DNA from 3 places in the Chryseobacterium sp. DZ-32 genome. Region 3 is predicted to be linked to each of the others. Evidence: riboswitches for the same ligand, from Rfam matches in the RefSeq annotation. Region 3 holds a riboswitch; each other region holds the start of a gene.
What was found. Region 3 has a riboswitch for cobalamin ahead of AC59HC_RS04520 (TonB-dependent receptor plug domain-containing protein). Riboswitches for the same ligand answer to the same signal wherever they lie in the genome.

Region 1 (6,790 bases), on a different contig from region 3:
CAAGACATTTGTTAAAAAGTTCCATTTGCTGATACTGGATAGCGACTGAAATGAGAACCCCGGCTTGGCTTCTGGGGTCATTGGTTTTTTGTAGAAGTTCTTTTGCTTTTAAAATATATTGTAAAGATTCCTCAAAATTTCTTTTAGCAATATTGGCTGTTGAAAGCAGCATATAGAGATCAATGGAGGTTTTTATATCATGAGATTTTTTTAATAATTGTTCCCCGATTTTGATGGTGTTATCGGGGTTGTCATAAATTTCAAGTTTTGCTTTTTTTATTAAGACACTATCGGGTGTCTTTTGGCCTTTCACACAATGACAAAAAACAGCCAGCAGCAGTACTATTTTTAAAATTGATTTCATAAGACTTTTGTTTTACTGATTTCCTGAATATAGGTGTTGGGAGACATGCCGGTAACAGATTTGAAAACAGTTGTAAAAGCACTGTGTGAAGAAAACCCGGAATATTCTGCAAGATAGCTTACTTTATAATTAAGAAAAGTAGAATCAGTTCTTAATAGCTGTACAATATGATTGATTCTAAGTTTATTAATGTATCCATTGAAGTTTTTTTCCTTACTGTTAATAATTTCGGAAAGGTACTTTGTATTGATTTCCATTTGAGAAGAAAGCAGCGACAGAGACATGTTTTTATTGAGAAACCTATCGGATTTTTCAAATTCTTCTAGCTTTTGGAGAATTTCATCTTCTTTTTCCTTCGATATTTTTGGCGTCCCGTTATCTTTTATTGTATTTGTTTTGTTTGAAATAGCCGGCTGAGTCTTTTGGCTGGTCTGCTTTTCAAAGAAATCAAACTGTTTTTTTAAATCTTTATTTTTACCTCTAATGACTAAAAAATAGGCAAGCAAGCCCAGGATTATCAAAGATAAAATGAAGATTAAAACCGAGGAAGATCTTAAAAGCATATACCTCTGAAATTCAATGTTTTTATTCTGATTGGTTTCCACAAGCTTCACCAGATATCGTATCCCTTCTTTTGAACCGGAATCTGTTTTTGTTTTTAAATCAGTGTAAAGTTTATTGTACTGATGATATTTTGCATCATTATGTACCGCGTAATAATTACGGGACAGTGATTCGTAAATTTTAATTTTTAAATTATTAAACGGAAGATTCTCGATCAATCGAAGACCTGCCTCCAATTTTTGAATAGAGGTTGCATAATCCTGCTTCAGAAAATAGTATTGGGACAGATTCTCATAAGCCAAACCTAAAAGAAACGGCTGGTTTTTCTGAGATTCAAGATCAGCAATCACATTTTCTATAAGTATTTTATATTCTATTGATTTATTCTGCTTCAGCAGATAAGAAGAGCGAAAAATTCTGTTTTCTATTTTTAAAATTCTGTTCTCTTCATTATGATTCCCAAGGTATTGGTTGCTTTTATCAAGATTTTGTAAGGCTTCAGGATAGTTTCTGTTGATTCCTGAGTTTAATGCCTGAAGCTGATACAATTTTGCAGTGGTGATTCTTAAGGAACGATCATTACTTTTAGGAAGTTTCTGATCGGATAAAAGATTGGTAATAATTGTCTTTGACTGATTGTATAAACCCAGATTCTGATACTGATCAGCAAGATTATAACCACTGAAGACCTGCATAAAATATGAAAGGTTATTTTTCTGATCAATATCTTCTTTTTGAGCAAAAATATTGACAGACTGTACATAGTCTCCCTTCAGGGCAAAAGCTTGTGAAATAATATTTTGAAGTACAATTTTGTGCTCTCTATTTTGATCACTCACAAGAATTCCCTGGGTATAACTGATGCATTCGTCGGGATTCTGATACAATTTCAGAAATGCTTTATCTGCTAGCATATTGAAGTCGGGGGCGGACTGTCCTTTGGTAATAAGGAAGCAGAAAATAAACAGTAAGATTTGAAATAATTTTTGTCCTGATAAATTGTTTTTTGTGTTTTTTTGAATAATTCCGGTAAAATCCATATTCAAAATATTGTTTTATATCTATTTGGTTATTAGTATTTTAAAAATTAAACTCTTTTAAAATTCACGAATTATGAAAGTCAATTTCTTTTAATTGAGTGAATGTTGTATTAATATTGTTTTCACCAATTCAAAACGCTAAATATAATAAAATATGAAAAATTTTTACAGAATGTCAATGAAAATATTGATGGCTTATCTTTTCCTGAAATTTGGTTTTGCAGAAGCGCAGCTTACTGTAATCGGCTTGGGAAATTATAATGTAGGCGCAGTATCGGATAATGGAGTAGTAAGCTTGCACACCAGTGCAGGAAGTATATATAAATGGAATGCTGCAGGAGGACTCGTACAGATAGGTTCTATAACAAACGGATATCCGGCTGCAGGCAGAACCATTGTTTCGAATGACGGAACCAAAATATCGTCGTCGGTTACCAATGCCGCAACAGGATTCAATGAAATATCTACTTATGATGTCGCTACGGCCACATGGGTAAACAGAGGCGGGCTTGTACCTACAGGATGGGATGGCAGCGTAAGCTCTACCTGGGGAATGTCGACTGATGGAAATACTATTGTTGGTCTTGGTTTTCTCACCGCAGCGAATGCGCATGCTGTGAAATGGGACGAAGTAAACGGCGTGGTAGATCTGGGAAGTATAGTTCCCGGACGCAGCTCCAGAGCAAACGCAATCAATGCAGCAGGAACAGTGATTGTAGGCTGGCAGGATGAATCAACTGGAACAAGAAGCGGAGCAAAATGGCAGGATGGAGTGGAAAGTTTTATTACAGATAATAATGGGAATCATGTAGGAGAAGCAGGAGGAATTTCTGCTGACGGAAATACAATAATAGGTTCGGCAAATCCTAATCCTTATGTATGGAATGCTGTGAGCGGACTTACTTATATAACGCATCCTAATGCTTCTTTCAGCTTCAAAGGAGGTGCCACCGGGATTTCTGCTGATGGGAAAAAAGTGATCGGGTATTACAGAGCATTTGGGGCTCCTCCCATGTCAGGAGAAGGCTTTATCTGGACCTCTGCCGCCGGGAGAATTAACCTGAATGATTATGCGGCATCTTTAGGAATTGCCACTAATGGAGTAACAATGGGACTTCCTCTTGCAATTTCACAGGACGGAAAGAAAATTGCCGGGTCAGGGACGAATGCTTCAGGGCAGATGATTGCTTTTTACCTGGATACTTCTGAATTTTTATCGGTGAGTGATGCTGTGAAAGAGAAAAACAATATAGGTATCTATCCTAATCCAGTGGCTGACATCCTGTATTTTAAAGGAAAAGGAAAAATAGAGAAAGCAGAAATTTATAATATGGTTGGACAAAAGGTAAAATCATTGGATACTGTAGAAGGACAGATTGATGTTTCATCCCTGTCAAAAGGAGATTATATTTTACAATATTCAGTAAAAGGAGTACAACAGGAGCCTTATAAATTTATTAAAAAGTAACATATATAAATAGTAAAGTAGTGGGATGAATGGCTGTTTTCAATATTGAAAGCGGCCGTTCTTTTTTGTGTATATAACAAAAGGATAGCATATTTTGTATAGAAAAGTCTGGTTTTTGGCAAATACATATAAAAAACTATCTTTGCAAAAATTTTGGTTTCCAGTATTTTGGAATGAAAAGGGAATCGGGTGTAACTCCCGGACTGTCCCCGCAACTGTAAATCGCAACACAAGTTTCTGCAAAACGCCACTGTGTAAAAACGGGAAGGAGCAGAATGCGAAAGTCAGGAGACCTGCCAGGATTATAATTAAAAACATATTGCTTTCGGAGGAAAAGTAAAAAAGTATGGATATAAAAAGATCTTTAGTACTGCTTTTTTCATCTTATGGGTGTTTTCTTTTTGGACAAGAGAAAACTATTGACACTATTTATGTCTTCGACAACCAGATGAACAGGGTGAAACTTTTTCATCCCGTAAAAACAATTACAACAGAAGATGCTGAAAAAAACTCCGGTAATCTTTCGGAGCTTCTGAGGTTTCAATCGCAGGTTTTCATTAAAGAAAATGGCCGTGGTGCTGTTTCTTCGCCTTCTTTCAGAGGAACAACTGCCCAGCAGACTGCATTCGTATGGAACGGAATTAATATCAATTCTAATTTTTTAGGCCAGGGAGATATCAATAATATTGCTTTGTTCGGCTATGATCAGATCGGTATCAAAGCGGGTGGAGGAAGTGTAGTGTACGGAAGTGGTGCCATCGGGGGAAGTATTCACCTGAATAATACTCTTGATTTTAATAAAGGCTTCCATGGTTCTTTATTCTCTGAAGTGGCTTCCTTTAATACCTATAATAACTTTGTAAAAGGTTCTTACAGCAATGATAAGTTCAGTTTTAAAGCCTCCGGAAATTATTCTGTAAGTGAAAATGATTATAAGGTAAGCGATCTGAATTACATCAACAGAAACGGGAATTATTACAATACGACGTTCAATGTAGGAGCATCCTATAAAATTACAAACGATCATAAGGTTTCGTGGCAAAGCCAGTTTTTTGATTCTTCACAGCATTATCCTGTATATGAGGAAACGGGAACAAAAACAAAATATACAACTCAAAGTGTAAGAAGTCTTCTTTCTTGGGACTGGAACAAAGCGAAGTTCAGTAATTCCCTTAAAGCAGCCTATACGGAAGAGAATTTTCAGTATTTCGGTTCGTTAAACCAACCTAAATCCAGTGGAGGAACCGGGAAAAATTATATCTTTAAAAATGATTTTAATTATTTCCTGAATTCAAAATGGAATTTTAATATCATCGGAGAATTTCAGATTAATAAAGGAGAAGGGTACGAGAGCGGAATATCCAATGTCAGCAGGAATATAGGTTCTGTTTCAGGATTATTGCGGTATTTTGCAACAAAAGATCTGCGTTTTGAAGGAGGATTCAAAAAAGATTTTGTAGAAGATGTAAAGTCTCCTTTTATGTATTCATTCTCCGGAAAATGGAACGCCGCAAAATGGTATGATCTGAGTATTAACGTATCCAAAAACTTCAGATATCCTTCATTTAATGATATTTATTATGAACCGGGAGGAAATAAAGATCTGAGACCGGAAACCTCTACTCAGGTGGATATGACCAATGAGTTCAAAGTGGGAGATTTCAAACTTACTCTGTCTCCCTACTATATGAACATCACAGATCTTATTGTATGGCTTCCAACGGCTATGGGATACTGGCAGGCATACAATGTCAATAAATCCGAATCTTACGGGCTGGAATCCCTGTTGTCTTTCAGCAAGCAGTGGGGAAATCATAAATTCAGAGCCAATGCAGCATACTATTATGCAAAAGCTATCGATAAAGAAACGAAGATGCAGAGACCTTACGTTCCCATGCACAGGGGAAATGCCGGTATAGATTACGAATATGGTTTCTTCAGGTTTTATGCACAGGGACAGCTGAACGGTGTTACCTACACCACAAGTGATGAAAAGAGATCAGAAGCTATAGATCCTTATTTTCTTTTAAATATGGGAGTTTCTGCCACCTTAGCAAAAAAATATACCTTAGGGTTTAAAGTGAATAATCTAACCAATACCTACTATAAAACCGTTTCTTTCTATCCTTTACCAAAAAGAAACTATAGTGTGTATGCAGCAATAAATTTTTAATAAATTAAAATTGAATAAATTATGAAAATAACTAAACTTTTAACTGTCTTATTTGCAGTTGTACTATTGTTTAATATGTCTTCATGTACAAGTGACTCTGCCGAGTTTGAAATTTCTCCGATCACTTACCAGAACGGATATTTTATCTCTAATGAAGGTAATTTTAACAGCCAGGGTGCTAAAGTAACATTCCTGACAAGAGATTTAAGCTTAAAGCAGGATGACGTATATGGGTACAATAACAATAAAGAAATTCTGGGTGACGTTCTTCAGACCATTGGTCTTAATGGAAATAAGGCTTATCTTGTGATCAATAACTCAAACAAAATTGTTGTAGTAGACCGTTATACATTTAAGAAATTAGGAGTAATCACTAATCAGATTGATAACCCGAGAGGAATTGCTTTTGCTAATGATTTTATCTATGTTGCTAATCTAAACTTCTCTACGAATGCAACAAGTGTAACAAAATATAAGGCTTCCGACTATTCATTTGTAAGCAAAATCACGATGACAGGCGGGGCTGATAAAGCAGTAGAAGCAGGTGGAAATATTTTTGTGCAGAATGCTACTTCCGGATATGGAAATATGATTACTTATATCAATACTTCTAATGACAGTAAAACTGAACTTACTGTTCCGAATGGTAAGATTAACAGTACTATTTCATACAAATCCAATGTATATACAATTTCTTCTACAGCTACTGATTCTTATATCTATAAAATCTCCGGCACAGGGGCTATGACACCGGTAGTTACGTTGACAGGAATTCCAAGTGCTACCAATCTTCAGATTGATAATGATAAAATCTATTTCAGTTCTGCCAATAAAGTGTATACAACAAGTTTAGCTACACCAACAGTTCCTGCAAGCCCGCTATTAACAGCTGCAGATGGTGGTCCTTATTTTACGCTTTATGGATTTAATGTTATTGATGGTAGAATTTTTGCATCAGATGTTAAACAATTCACTCAGGAAAGCGAAATGACTGTATATTCAGCAACTACGGGTACCAAGCTTACTTCCCTTAAAACAGGTGGTCTTGGTGCTAACGGAACTTTCCTTAACCCGCAATAATTATTACTTCTAAAAATAATTTTTTATTTTTTCATCATTTGTGTTTTTTTCCGGCCGGTTTCGAAGAAACCGGCCGGCTTTGTTTCCTTAAGAAAAAAAAT
Region 2 (6,790 bases), on a different contig from region 3:
CCTGGAACCCAAAACGATTCTGGCTTAATATGATCTTCTTCACAGCAAAATATTCTCAGGATTACTTTGCTGTGGAGATTCTATGATCCTGAAAAGTTTTGTAAGTTTGAATAAGAATTGATCAAGAAACAACTTTCTGAGCTATGAGCGAAAATAATATTCCTTTTCCCATCAATTATTCCTGTCATTTTTCAGAATTCAGGGAAGGAGAACAATTTGCACGAATTCACAGCCTCGGCCTGGTGCTTTCCGGGGAAATGGAACTTAATGATGGCATCACAAAAACGATATTTAAAGAAGGAGAACTCTATTCTGCCAGAAAAAACCATTTATTAAAATTTGCAAAATATCCACCCAAAAATGGGGAAATCAAAACCATATCCATCTATTTTGACGATGCCATGCTTCATGACTTCAGCCGTGAGTATGGGTATCAGGCAGAAAAAAAGGACAATGTCCAGGCCTATATAAAACCGGAGCAAAAGGCATTACATTCTTTTATGTACTCATTATTACCGTATGAAGATCTTCCTGCTTCTGAAGAAATCCTGAGGCTTAAACAAAAAGAAGCTCTCCTCTTACTGTTGAATTACGATCCCGGTCTTAAGGATATTTTGTTTGATTTTTCCGAGCCCTATAAAATAGATATTGAGAGTTTTATGAATAAAAACTTTCATTTCAATGTCAATGTAGAACGTTTTGCTTATTTAACGGGGAGAAGTCTGTCTGCATTTAAAAGGGATTTTCAAAAGATATTCGGAATTCCGCCAAGACAATGGCTGCAGCTTCGAAGATTAAAGGAAGCTCATTTTCTGCTAAGCCAAAAAGGAAAGTCCGTTTCTGATATTTATCTGGATCTTGGATTTGAAAATTTATCCCATTTCTCATTTGCCTTTAAAAAACAATTTGGCTATCCGCCAACTGCTTTACAGGCAAAATAACTTAGATTTTGAACCATTAAGATCCTATTAGGTGTTAAGATTATGAAGACAAGTTTACTTACTCTTTAAATCAGAACGATTTTCAACTACTTTATTCTTCAAAAATTTTAATAGTTTAAAAATAACAGATCGTGCCATGAAAATCATAACACGATCTTAATTATTGAATCTAATTATTGTAAAAGTTTTCTAAAGCGCATATTCTACTGAAGCTTCTTTGGCAGCAGCCACCATTGCGATTAAAGCTTTTTCGGTTTCTTCCCAGTGTCTTGTCTTCAGTCCGCAATCCGGATTTACCCAGAGCTGATTGGCAGGAATGACATTCTGAGCCTTTCTCAGCAGTTCAGTCATTTCTTCTTTTGACGGAACTCTTGGTGAGTGAATATCATATATTCCAGGACCAATTTCATTCGGATATTTGAAATCTGCAAAAGCATTCAGCAGCTCCATCTGAGAACGGGAACATTCTATCGTAATCACATCGGCATCCATATCGGCAATATTTTCAATAATATCATTGAATTCGGAATAGCACATATGTGTATGGATCTGGGTAGCATCTTCTACTCCGCTTGCTGAAATTCTGAAAGCTTCTACGGCCCATTTCAAATAGTTCTGCCAATCTGCTTTTCTTAATGGAAGACCTTCTCTGATGGCAGGCTCATCAATCTGAATAATTCTGATTCCTGCTTTTTCCAGGTCCACAACCTCGTCACGAATAGCTAAGGCAATCTGCTTACAAGTTTCTGAACGAGGCTGATCATCACGTACAAAAGACCACTGTAAAATGGTAACCGGACCTGTCAACATTCCTTTTACCCATTTTTCAGTCTGAGATTGGGCATATTGAGACCAGTACACCGTCATCGGAGTCGGGCGGGAAACATCACCGAATATCACAGGTGGTTTTACACAACGGCTTCCGTAGCTTTGTACCCAACCGTTTTTAGTGAATACAAATCCTTCCAACTGTTCTCCGAAATATTCCACCATGTCGTTTCGCTCAAATTCTCCATGAACCAATACATCAATTCCGATGTCTTCCTGCCAGCGGATTGTTCTCTGCGTTTCCTCTTTCAGTAAGGTATCATACTTTTCTGCTGTCAGTTCTCCTTTTTTAAATTTTGCTCTCCAGCTTCTTACTTCTGTGGTTTGCGGGAATGATCCGATCGTAGTGGTGGGGAACAAAGGAAGCTGCAATACTTCCTGTTGCTCTTTTTTACGGATTTTGAAGGTGTTTATTCTCTGAGCATCTTTTTCAGTAACAGCATTGGCTCTTTGCTTCACTTCATTATTATGGATAAGAGAAGAAGTTCTTCTACTCTCAATTGCTTTTTTATTTTCTTCAAATGCTTCAAAAATCTGTTCATTTTCCGTTCCGGAAGCCAGCTCTTTAAGCATTACAACTTCTGCCACTTTTTGTTTGGCAAAAGCCAGCCAGTTCTTAATTTCCGGGTTAAGATTGGTTTCAAAATCCAGGTCGCAAGGTGAGTGAAGCAATGAGCATGATGGTGCAATGAAAATCCTTTCAGATCCTAATTTTTCAACAGCTTTTCTGATGAAAGACAAGGATTTTTCATAATCATTTTTCCAGATATTTCTACCGTCAACCAGTCCTAATGAAAGGTTTAGACTGTCCGGAATAACATTCAGAATATCATCCAGCTGCTCAGGATTTCTAACCAGATCAACATGCAATGTATTGACAGGAAGTGAAACGGCAAGTGAAGTATTGTCTTTTAATCCGTCAAAATAGGAAGCCACAATAAATTTCAGTTTCGGGAAACGTTTTCTGATTTCGGCATACACATAACGGTAAGTTTCTTTGGCTTTCTCTGTTAAATCCAATGCCAGAAAAGGTTCATCAAACTGGATCCATTCTGCACCCTGCTCCTGAAGTTTGGTTAAAATCTCTGTATAAACAGGAAGAAGATTTCCGGCCAGATCCAGTTTATCAAATCCTTCTTCTTTTTCTTTTCCTAATAACAGATAAGAAACCAGTCCGATAATAACCGGTTTCGCATTGATTCCAGCTTGTTTTGCTCCTGCAAATTCATTGAAAATTTTATCTGAGCTCAGCTTAAACTGTTGATTTTTATAAAATTCCGGAACGATGTAATGATAGTTGGTATCGAACCATTTGGTCATTTCCATGGCAGTGATATCCAATCCATCTTTCTGATAGCCTCTCGCCATGGCAAAGTAAAGATCCAGCTCAGTATTGTTTTTTTTAAGCACCACTTCATGGTACCGTGTTGGAATGGCACCTACTACAAGGCTCATATCCAATACCTGATCATAATATGAAAAATCATTACATGGGATAAGATCTATTCCTGCTTCTTTCTGGATATTCCAGTTTTGACTGCAGAGAGTTCTTCCGGTGTTCAGAAGTTCTTCCAAAAGGATTTTACCTGACCAGTACTGCTCGCAGGCTTTTTTGAGTTCTCTTTTGCTACCGATACGCGGATAGCCAAGAATGTGAGTTTGCATTTTTTTAAACTTTTTAATTAAACTTATTGGGAAGTTCTTTAAAATGCTTCGTTATGTTTTGCAGAAAAAGTTTCAGGAAAATAGTGACATAGCAGACAATGTATTTCCCTTCATAAGAAAATACAAAATCTGATATATCATCTGTATGACCCAAAGCTTCAGCCCGCGAAAGCATTGTCAATTCAGTAAAGGCAGGTCTCCTGACTTGTAACAGTTTCTGTCATCCTTCCCGCTTTTGGCAGTGGATCTGCAAGGACAGAAACTTTTGGTGGGTTACTTACAGTTGCGCGACAGCTCGTGATTTGCACACGATTCCCTATTAATCTACCTTAAGTAAAACCTTTCCTGTTTGATGAAGTATCTGTAAAGAACTGTACTTTTACCTTTAACAAAGGTTGTCAGTAAAAGTTTTTAATTTTGTGTAAAATTAGTAATACAGAATAAAAACACAATATAAAACAAATAATTAAGCAAATTAAACTTCATAAAGTAAAAATAAAAGCATATAATTCTTTATATTTGACTGTTTTAATCATTTAAAAGAATAATATTCTGTGGAACAACTCGATGATAAGGATGTACAGCTGCTCAGGCTCCTCCAGAAAAACGCCAAACTTACCGTTAAAGAGCTCGCTAAAGAAGTGAACCTTTCTACTTCACCGGTTTTCGAAAGGGTAAAAAGGCTTGAACAGGAAGGTTTTGTTAAAAGATATGCGGCAGTTCTTGATGCTGAAAAATTGAACCGTGGATTTACGGTGTTTTGCCAGATCAAACTTAAAATTCATGACCGGTCTGTGGGGTATGATTTTGTAAAAGAAATTTTAGAAATTGAAGAAGTTGCGGAATGTTACAATATTTCCGGAGATTTTGATTTCCTTCTGAAAGTGCAGGTGCGGGATATGAAGCATTATCAGGATTTTGTATTTAACAAGCTGGGATCCGTAGATTCTATCGGCAGCACGCACAGTACTTTTGTGATGGCTGAGGTAAAAAACAACCATGGACTGACGATATAGATTTATTTTAAAGTCAACGCCGTCTGAGGATAAAAAAATCCGTCAATAATGACGGATACTATATTATATAATTTTTTCAGTACTCAATTAGCTGCGGGATCCATTAGTTCTGTTGTTAAACCTATTGATTTTAACAGGTTCTTACTGTCGAAAAGCAATGTTGTATAATGTTTCCCTTTTTTAAAAACCAGTTTGGACCCTCCGGGGAATTCACTGTCTGCTCCCGATTTTTGTATTTTGGCATTGTACTTACCGAACTTCGTTTTACTGTCCTGTAATGTACTTTTATTCAGAACAAGACCAAAAGGAAGCCCTTCCACAATGACAGATTTATTGTCTGAAGTCACAAAAAACATCTCATTGATACTATTGTCTTTTCCCAGGCTGCAATAAAGCTCCAGTCCTGTTTTCATAGGCCATTTTGCATATTTTTCTTCGTTGGCATCTTCATAAAAAACAGTTTTTACGTTCAACGCTTTTGAAATTTTATCCGGAGTCTGTGGGAATATGAATTCTGAGTTTTTGTCCAGTAAAGAACCCAACACGGCTGTTTTCTGTGAAAATGCAGTTGCACTTAATACCAGAAAAAAGATGGTGACAATGAAATGGAATGGTCTCGTCTGCATAAAAATATTTTAAATTGTAATGATTTGATGGCTAAAGATATTAAAATTTTGGGCAAAGCTCTATTTTAAGCAATTTTTTACATCGCACTTCTGTTTTTGGCTATTTTCTTTCCTGTAAATTGAACACGGTACCGGCAGGATCGGTAATCCAGTGCATATTTTCAGGAAGCTCTTCTATTTCGTCACAGGTTTCCACACCGTTTGACAGCAGATATTGTGTAGCAGCTTCTACATCGGGAACGGTAAGCTGGAGCCATGTTTCAGAATGGGTATAGTTGTCAACACAATCCAGCCATATGATATTATTCCCGAATTTCACCTCGTGGGTTCTGGAAACAGTGGGATTTTTTATCGGCTTTTCCTCAACATTCAATTTTAAAATATCCCTGTAAAAAGCAACCGTTTTTTCGTATTTATTTTTGGGAATTTTGATAGCAATATTAATTCCTGCCTCAAATTTTGTATTCATAGTATAGATTTTGAACTTTATAAACAGATTTCAATTCTTTGATGGCATTCTATTATTTCAAAAAAACATTCAGATAATTCACAATCATTGCCGTCTGCATCATCAGGCTTACATGGGTTTGTCCGGGAGCGATAGCCAGCTGGGACTTTGGTAATTCGCCCATATCTGCAAAAACATCACCTCCCAATAATTTATAGGTTTTTGAAAGTTCTGTTTTATCCAATCCGTCATTATCACCAGCTATGATTAAGACAGGCACCGGAATTTTAGAGATATTATCATCACCCAGGTCAAAAGGCTGTCCGGCAGAAGCCATCATCTGCTCCAGAAATGGTTTCCATTTTGTTTTATCAGGTGCTACAGCATTATAAGCAGTATGCATAGGGCTGTTTGTAAAGAGTTCAGGTTTCATTCCTTCAAGAGCTTTATTTACTTCGGGCAGCCATCCGTTAGTTTTATAGGTTGATGAAATGATAACCAGTTTGTTCAGTCTTTCCGGACTTTGAATAGCCAGTTTATAGGCCACTTCACCTCCAAAGCTGTACCCTGCCACATCTGCCTTGTCTATTTTCAGATAGTCCATTACCTTTGTAACATCACTGGCTAAAGTAGCATGTGATAATTTCCTTTCTGAAAAAGGCGTGTGACCATGTCCCTGTAATTCAAGAGCTATTACTTTTCTGTTTTTGGACAATTCCGGGATCAATTCACCCCAGTTCAAATCAATCGTCATGAAAGCGCCATGTAACAGTACAAGAGGCTTTCCTTTGCCATAGACTTCATAATAAACTTTGATGCCATTAACAGGTGCATAACCACTTTCAGAAGGTTTTATTTTTTGTCCATATACCAGAGAGGAGGCAAGGATAATAATAAAGAACAATACTGCAGAGAATTTGAATAGACTTTTCATAATATTATCAGATTTGGTGGATTAATTTTAAGTCAAAGTTACCAACCCGATCGGAAAACGGACTTGTCACAGGGCAAGATTTTATAGAAATGAGAGGAATAGTTTAAGGATTGGTTTAAACTTATTCCCAAAAAACATTTTACTTCATTACATAAAATAAACTTTAATCATTCTACAATTAAGCAACTAAAAAATAAAAATTTTACAATAATTCTATCATGGTTGATAAAATTTTATTAATTTCGAATTGAACTAAACGTACAATTTATTATGAAAAATTTAAAGAAAATCGAAAGAAAAGAATTGAAAACAATTAAGGGAGGAATTGACTG
Region 3 (6,790 bases):
TCACTTATATCTCTCGCGCTTTGATAGGTGTAGGAAAGCAAAGGTCGGAGGGTTACTTTTCCAAGCTGCATTTCAGTCTGTACATTCACATCTGCACCAATGATTTCAACCAATCCCAGGTTCATCATCAGCCAGCGGAACATGCTTCCGTTCGGAGCTGCCACAATTTTATCCTGTACTTTATTGTAGTAACCGTCTACTTTAGCATAAAATGTTTTAAAGAAACGGTTGTTATAATTCTTCTGATAAGTAAATCCTACATCATATTGATTGGTGAATTCCGGTTTCAGGTAGGTATTTCCGATATTGGTATAATACAAATCATTGAAGGTTGGAAGTCTGAAAATTCTTTTATAGAAAGCCCTTAGAGTAAGCTCCGGAATTTTTTCCGGCTGATAGCTCATAAACACCGCAGGTGTCCACTCTCTGGCATCTCCCGGTCTTTTATTTTTTCTTACTTCTTCAAAAGTAAAGGTTCCTAAAAGGCTTCCCATAATTTTGAATCTGTTCCACTGATAGGTTGTTGCCAATGCTACCAATGTAGTGTAGCGGGTAGGATAAGAAAAATTATCCAGATTGGCATCCAGGTTATTATACTGAAAATCTCCACTCAGGCTGACATCCCAATTGGGAGTGATTGAGTAAATATTGGAAGAGGAAAGATAAAGTTCCCTTTGGATATAGGTGTTATCGGTATAAATAATAGACTGCGAACGAACTGTGTCCATGAAATGGGTATAATCGTAGGCAAATTTTGCCTTAAGCTGTGTTTCAAATTTCGGGAACAGTTTTTTTCTCAGATTAGCCTGTACAAAATAATTCTCATCGGAAAGTCTCGCTCCTCTTCCTTCAAAGCGCCCGTTAACAATGGGTGCCGGCATTCCGCGGTTTGAAATATAACCGTAGCCACGGATATTCCAGCTTCCGTTATTTAAAGTTCCGTTGAGAGAAGTTTCAAAACGTTTTGCTTTGATATCTGAGTCCTGTCTTTTTGCAATGGTATCATAGGCCTGTTGCCCATCAGGGTATTTCTTCGCATACCGAAATCTGTAAATTCCGTCACTCTGCATAAATTCGCCACTGAAGCTGGCAGAAACCTTGTCTGAAATCTTCTGTTCCAACCGGAATGAAGGATTAAAGAGATCAATAGATGCACTTTTTGCTCTTATCACCAAATTGGTTTTTCTATTTCCTTTAAATACGGGTGTTTTAGGCTGTAAATAGATAGACCCCGAAGAGCCAAAGTCCTTTGCTGGCTGAAAAATTTCACTTTTCTGTCCGTTATACAACGATATTTCTTCCAGATCATCCAAAGAGTACCTTCCCAGATCTACCAGTCCGTTTTGAGCATTTCCTAATTGAATTCCATCATAAAAAACCCCTACATGCTGGCTTCCCATACTTCGGATATTAATGGTTTTCAAACCACCCAATCCGCCGTAGTCTTTAATCTGAACGCCTGAAAAATACCGCAGTGCATCTGCAACGGAATGACTGTTCAGTCTTTCCAGCTGTTCTCCCTGCAGCGTTTGTGCCGGAAGGATTTCTTTAAAATTCTTTTTATAAAGATTGATTCCTTTAATGGTCTCTTCCTGAAGACTGTCTTTTTTCTTAGTTTGGGAAAACACAAGTTGAGATGTTAACACTAATATTGTGAAAACAGCTTTATGAATTGCAGAAGTAGTTAGTTTTGCCGCCATTAGCTCATTTAGGGTAATGAAGACGCTAATGGGTATAAGAATACAACGACAAAGCACAGCTGTCACTGCACAGAATCATTGATGTCCTAAGCTTTATTCCACGAAAGCGTCAAACGATTATTGTCTGGCAGGTCTTCTGACTTACTCCATTTTTGAAATCCTTCCCATTAAAAAACAGTGGATATATTCTTCAAAAACTTTGGTGCGGAGCTTACAGCAGCGGGTCTGTCCCGGATTTTCACCGGATTCCCTTTTAAGAGCTTTTTACGGCTCACCAAATTCCGGCAAAGATAAATAATTATTCCTAATCCCCAACTAAAATAATGATTTATAAACAATTAAAGCTCCCGAAGGAGCTTTAACATGATTTCAACAAGGGTTTCTTTTTAAATTCCAATATTCAGAAAAATACTGAATCTTGATTGAGCTTCAATATCTCCTCCCGCCAGGCGTGTGTACATGGGAAGCATGACTTCACTTCCCAGGCTCAGCTTTTTATAAGAGGCTTCAAATCCCAGTTTTCCGTACAAAGCGCTACCAGCAGTATTCGGCAGTGCCTCATCAAACTGTTTGTTCTGAGCGTAGACTTCTCCCTGAACTCCAGTTTTTACAGAGAATATAGATTTTTCATTTCCTGCAACCTGATAAAAACCCGTTGCTGCATAGTTCCATTGGTTTCCAAAACGGTAATTTTTCTTATTCTCTGTTTTGATCATATAGTCTGTATTGACCAATACGGCTACTTTATTTTTCTGAAACTTATAATTCAAAGCGGCCTGATAATCCCAGCTTCCGGTTCCCAGCTGAAAGCTAGGGTTGACACCGGATGCTCCTTTTTCATCAAACTTGCCAAGTGGAATTTTCACGCCCAAACCTCCACTCAGATGATGGAAATTATCTTTAGAGCTCATCAGCTGGTAAATTCCCATCAGGTTTAAATCTCCTATTCCATTGATTCTAATATCTCCCTGCATGGTTTTCTTTTCATGAAAATGGAATGGCAGACTCGCATAAACACTCAGCTTTTTAGTCAGAGGAATTTTCCCCCAAAGTTGCAGCGTATTGAAATACTGATCTTGGGTAAGGTCTTTTACAAACAAGTTCTCTTTAGCTTTGTAATGCTGCGCAAAATACTTAATTCCGACAAACTGTGGATTCAACAATGACTCAAAGCCGGAAGATCCGTTTCCTGCTGCACAGCCGCAAGCATCACAGTCATCATCAAAATTGAATCTGCTGAAAGTTTCCGGAGCAATATAAGCACTGTCTCTGATGATCTTTGCCTGATACTGACTAAACAGGATCAAACTTACTATCACTATAATCTTCTTCATGTCTTTTATAAATTATTCTGCAAATTTTGGATTGGATATAAAATTTTTATCCGATAATGTTTTCAGGAACGCAATGATCGATTGTTTTTCCTGGCTGTTCATAGCAATTCCTATGTGGCCGTTCTGTTTTAGCTGAGGATCAAGATTGGCATTATCTTCTACCTGATCAGAATAGAAATTAAGTACCGCCTCTAACGTGTAAAATCTTCCGTCATGCATATAAGGTGCGGTATATTCTACATTTCTTAAACTGGGAACACGGAATTTCATCCAGTCGACCTGGTTAAGAGTAACTCTGTAACGTCCGGCATCCTTGAATTCTGTATTGTAATACATTCCCGTATTTCTGAAACTCTCATCAGTAAATAATTCTCTGCTATGACAGGAAGCACATTTCTGATTGAATAATGCCATCCCCTGAGATTCTGCCGAAGTCAGCTGCTCTTTTCCCTGTCTGAACCGGTCATATTTTGAATCTGCAGAAATTAAGGAAGCCATAAACTGCGACAATGCTTTCAGAATTCTTTCTCCGGTAATAGTTTCGTCTCCATAAGCTTCCCTGAAAAGTTTTTTATACTTCTGGTCATCTTTTATTTTTGAAATGGCTTCCGGTATGGAACTGTCCATTTCATTCACATCAGTAATCGGGCTGATGGGCTGCTCATTCAGATTGTGAATCACTCCGTCCCACATATATCTTTTCAAAAAAGCCATATTCTGGATGGGCGGTGCATTCCTGATTCCGATTCTGTCGTCTACCCCATGGCTCACCGTATGACCATGATGGGTAAAAGCATTTTCCTGAATATGGCAAAAACCGCATGAAATGGTATTATTTCTTGAAAGCCTGCCTTCATAGAATAATTTTCGTCCTAGCTCCACTCCATTTTTGGTCACCGGATTAATGGATGTATCAAAAGTCATTTCCGGAAAATAAGAAGGAAACTCCAGATTGTAGGCTTCATCTTTTTCCAATGGCTGAATCACCTCATCAGAACATGAAATGCAACTCAATACAAATACAAGCAGAACCAGTATTGTTTTAACAAAAAAATTAATCATTATGAACGTGGTCTACTTTAAACATTTTTGTAAGATTATTGGTAACATCTACCAGGTGCTGGTTTGAACCCATCAGCATATCATTGGCTGTGGTAAGTGTAAGTGTCTTGTCTCCGCTCAAAAATTGGTTCAGATCTGCCAGAATATGGACAGAAGGACGAATTTTTGTCGTTACCCTTGCTGTTGTCGGAAGATTCAGTGTAATTTCGCGATACAGATCAGGTGTATTGTTGGCTGCAGTATTTCCCATATTTCCTGTGTGATTCATAAATTCTTTTGAAGGAGAATCTGTACCGTATTTCCCTTCCAGTTTTACAAATACATAACCGGCAGCCCATGACCAGGACATTCCCTTCTGCTTGGCTTTTGTCCAGAATTCAGCCTGTCCGTCCTGTCCCAGCAAATACGCTTTTTGACTCACGCCTAATCCAAATCTTATTTTTTTGTAATTGTTTTTCGGAACGCCATCCAGATTAAGATAAACAATTCCGGCTACCGCATCTGCCTGATCTACGATAAAAGCTCCTTTGTCAGGATTATTTTCGTTGTATTTAAATTCGTTTCCGTTTTCGTCTATCAATGCAATATTACTGATGACGTATTTCAAAGCAGAAAAATTATGTTTCTGACCATTGGAAGAAGTCTGAACCGTTTGATTCAATACGATATCTCCTACATTGTTAAATCCGTTTTCAAATTTGATCTGAAGTTTTCCAGGCGTAGTATCCTGTGGGTTCTCATCATCCCTGCTGCTTTCGCAGGCTGTAAAAGAGAATACAGTAAAGGCAATAAAGAATAGTGATAAAAATTGAGAAATTTTCATTGTTGATTTTTTAAGTTAAATTAATTTGAATGGCTGTAACAGCATTGTTTTTTTACCACAAAAGGCACGAAAGTTCTTACACTTAAGTTTATTAAGTGATACGTATTATCTTCAGAAGAGCACCTAAACTTTTTAAAAATCTTTGATTTTTAATTGAGTAAGCTTTTGTGACTTTTTTGGTTGAATAGTGATAGTTTAACTTAAAAAACCGGTGGTTTGAAAATATGGGTAAGAAACAGAAAAGAATAAGCTGTTTCGTAAGTGAAATTGAAACTGAAAAACTGACGTCTTTCCGTAGTGTTGATCGTTGTAGTTTCAGGAAGAATATAGGTATCAAGAATTTTCTGTCCTGAGTTTTTTATTTTTTGAAAAGGTGAAGATTCTGAATCATTGGCTTTGGCGAGCTCTTTACTCAGGTAACATTTTCCGTTACAGTGAACCTCCGGTCTGGTTTTATTGATACAGAGAACTTTAACGATATAATCATAATTTACAGCATACTCTACCACGGGCACTAAAGGTCTTAGCACCATATAGAAGGTAAAAAGTATGCTGTACAATATTTTCATCAGATTATTTCTTGCTTATCGCTTCATCATATCTTCTGCTGATTTCTTTCCAGTTGGTAACATTCCAGATCGCGGTAAGATAATCTGCTCTTTTATTCTGATATTTTAAATAATAAGCATGCTCCCATACATCAATGCCGAAGATTGGAGTTCCTTTTTCTTCTACAACATCCATCAAAGGATTGTCCTGATTAGGAGTAGAGGAAACAAACAGTTTTCCATCTTTCCCTACAGAAAGCCAGGCCCATCCTGAACCAAAACGGTCTGCACCTGCCTTAGACATTTTTTCTTTAAAAGCATCCATACTTCCGAAAGTTTCATTGATGGCTTTTGCTAATTTTGCTGAAGGCTGTGTATTTTTCTGAGGAGTAAGAACCGTCCAGAACAATTCGTGGTTGTAATGTCCTCCTGCATTATTTCTTACTGCAGCAGGCAATTTTGAAACATTGGAAAGAATCTGAAACAAAGTTTCTTTTTCCTGTGGAGTTCCAGCAATGGCTTTATTCAAGTTAGCAGCATATGCTGCACCGTGTTTTGAATAATGAATTTCCATCGTTTGGGCATCAATATTTCCTTCCAAAGCATTATAAGCATAAGGAAGAGGCGTCTGCGAAAACTGAGCCATTGTAAATTGGGCTGCGAAAACTGCAGTTATAGCAGCTATTTTCAAAATCTTCATAATTTTTTTGTTTATGGTTGAACAATGTTTTCTTTTTAAGTGGGAGGTCGGTGATCGATGCTGGAAGTAATTGATGTTATAGCCTAACTTTTTCAACTTCTATTTCCTTTTACAGCCATCTCAAAAAACTGCTAGAGCTTCATAGTCTGGAATAACTTCCAGTTTCAGACATCCGGCTTCCCCCCTTCCCTATTTCAATAATTTTTTAATATCCTCAATAAGAATTTCTCTATCTGGGTGATATTTTCCTGTCAGCATAGGTGTTTTACCTTCCGGATCTCCATAATTCAGTCCTGAATAATAGAGAATAGGCATATTTTCCTTGTTGTATCTGCAACGGATATTCCCCTCCTGATCTACCAGCGCAATCATTCCGCTGTGGTTCAGGCTTTCTCCTTCATCTTCTTTATCACCTACGTAGATATTAAACTGATCCGCAAGTTTTCCAATATAGGTACGGTCTCCGGTCAGGAAGTGCCAGTTCGGAGATTTTGCACCAATTCTTTGGGCATGTTCTTTCAATGCTGCTGGTGTATCGTTTTCCGGATCAATACTGATGGAGATAATGCCAAAGTTGGGATCATTAATCTGGTTCTGAATCGCTTTCATATTGGTATTCATCA

Region 1: another riboswitch for cobalamin. It lies ahead of AC59HC_RS18945 (TonB-dependent receptor plug domain-containing protein); the one in region 3 lies ahead of AC59HC_RS04520 (TonB-dependent receptor plug domain-containing protein).
Region 2: another riboswitch for cobalamin. It lies ahead of metE (5-methyltetrahydropteroyltriglutamate--homocysteine S-methyltransferase); the one in region 3 lies ahead of AC59HC_RS04520 (TonB-dependent receptor plug domain-containing protein).

Annotation. Positions count from the first base shown of each region.
Region 1 is NZ_JCAIOM010000019.1:68,310-75,099, forward strand. Features, by position in the region: gene AC59HC_RS18930 (tetratricopeptide repeat protein) at 1-364, opposite strand, end outside; gene AC59HC_RS18935 (helix-turn-helix domain-containing protein) at 361-1,968, opposite strand; gene AC59HC_RS18940 (T9SS type A sorting domain-containing protein) at 2,123-3,436, shown strand; cobalamin riboswitch at 3,574-3,751, shown strand; gene AC59HC_RS18945 (TonB-dependent receptor plug domain-containing protein) at 3,783-5,609, shown strand; gene AC59HC_RS18950 (YncE family protein) at 5,631-6,689, shown strand.
Region 2 is NZ_JCAIOM010000005.1:35,511-42,300, forward strand. Features, by position in the region: gene AC59HC_RS06800 (aldehyde dehydrogenase family protein) at 1-28, shown strand, start outside; gene AC59HC_RS06805 (helix-turn-helix domain-containing protein) at 144-941, shown strand; gene metE (5-methyltetrahydropteroyltriglutamate--homocysteine S-methyltransferase) at 1,131-3,434, opposite strand; cobalamin riboswitch at 3,608-3,793, opposite strand; gene AC59HC_RS06815 (Lrp/AsnC family transcriptional regulator) at 3,989-4,450, shown strand; gene AC59HC_RS06820 (hypothetical protein) at 4,534-5,076, opposite strand; gene AC59HC_RS06825 (VOC family protein) at 5,177-5,545, opposite strand; gene AC59HC_RS06830 (alpha/beta fold hydrolase) at 5,598-6,458, opposite strand; gene AC59HC_RS06835 (bacteriocin-like protein) at 6,729-6,790, shown strand, end outside.
Region 3 is NZ_JCAIOM010000003.1:169,954-176,743, reverse strand. Features, by position in the region: gene AC59HC_RS04520 (TonB-dependent receptor plug domain-containing protein) at 1-1,700, opposite strand, end outside; cobalamin riboswitch at 1,810-1,994, opposite strand; gene AC59HC_RS04515 (transporter) at 2,087-3,034, opposite strand; gene AC59HC_RS04510 (cytochrome-c peroxidase) at 3,047-4,096, opposite strand; gene AC59HC_RS04505 (MbnP family protein) at 4,089-4,919, opposite strand; gene AC59HC_RS04500 (hypothetical protein) at 5,120-5,488, opposite strand; gene AC59HC_RS04495 (superoxide dismutase) at 5,493-6,167, opposite strand; gene AC59HC_RS04490 (SCO family protein) at 6,357-6,790, opposite strand, start outside.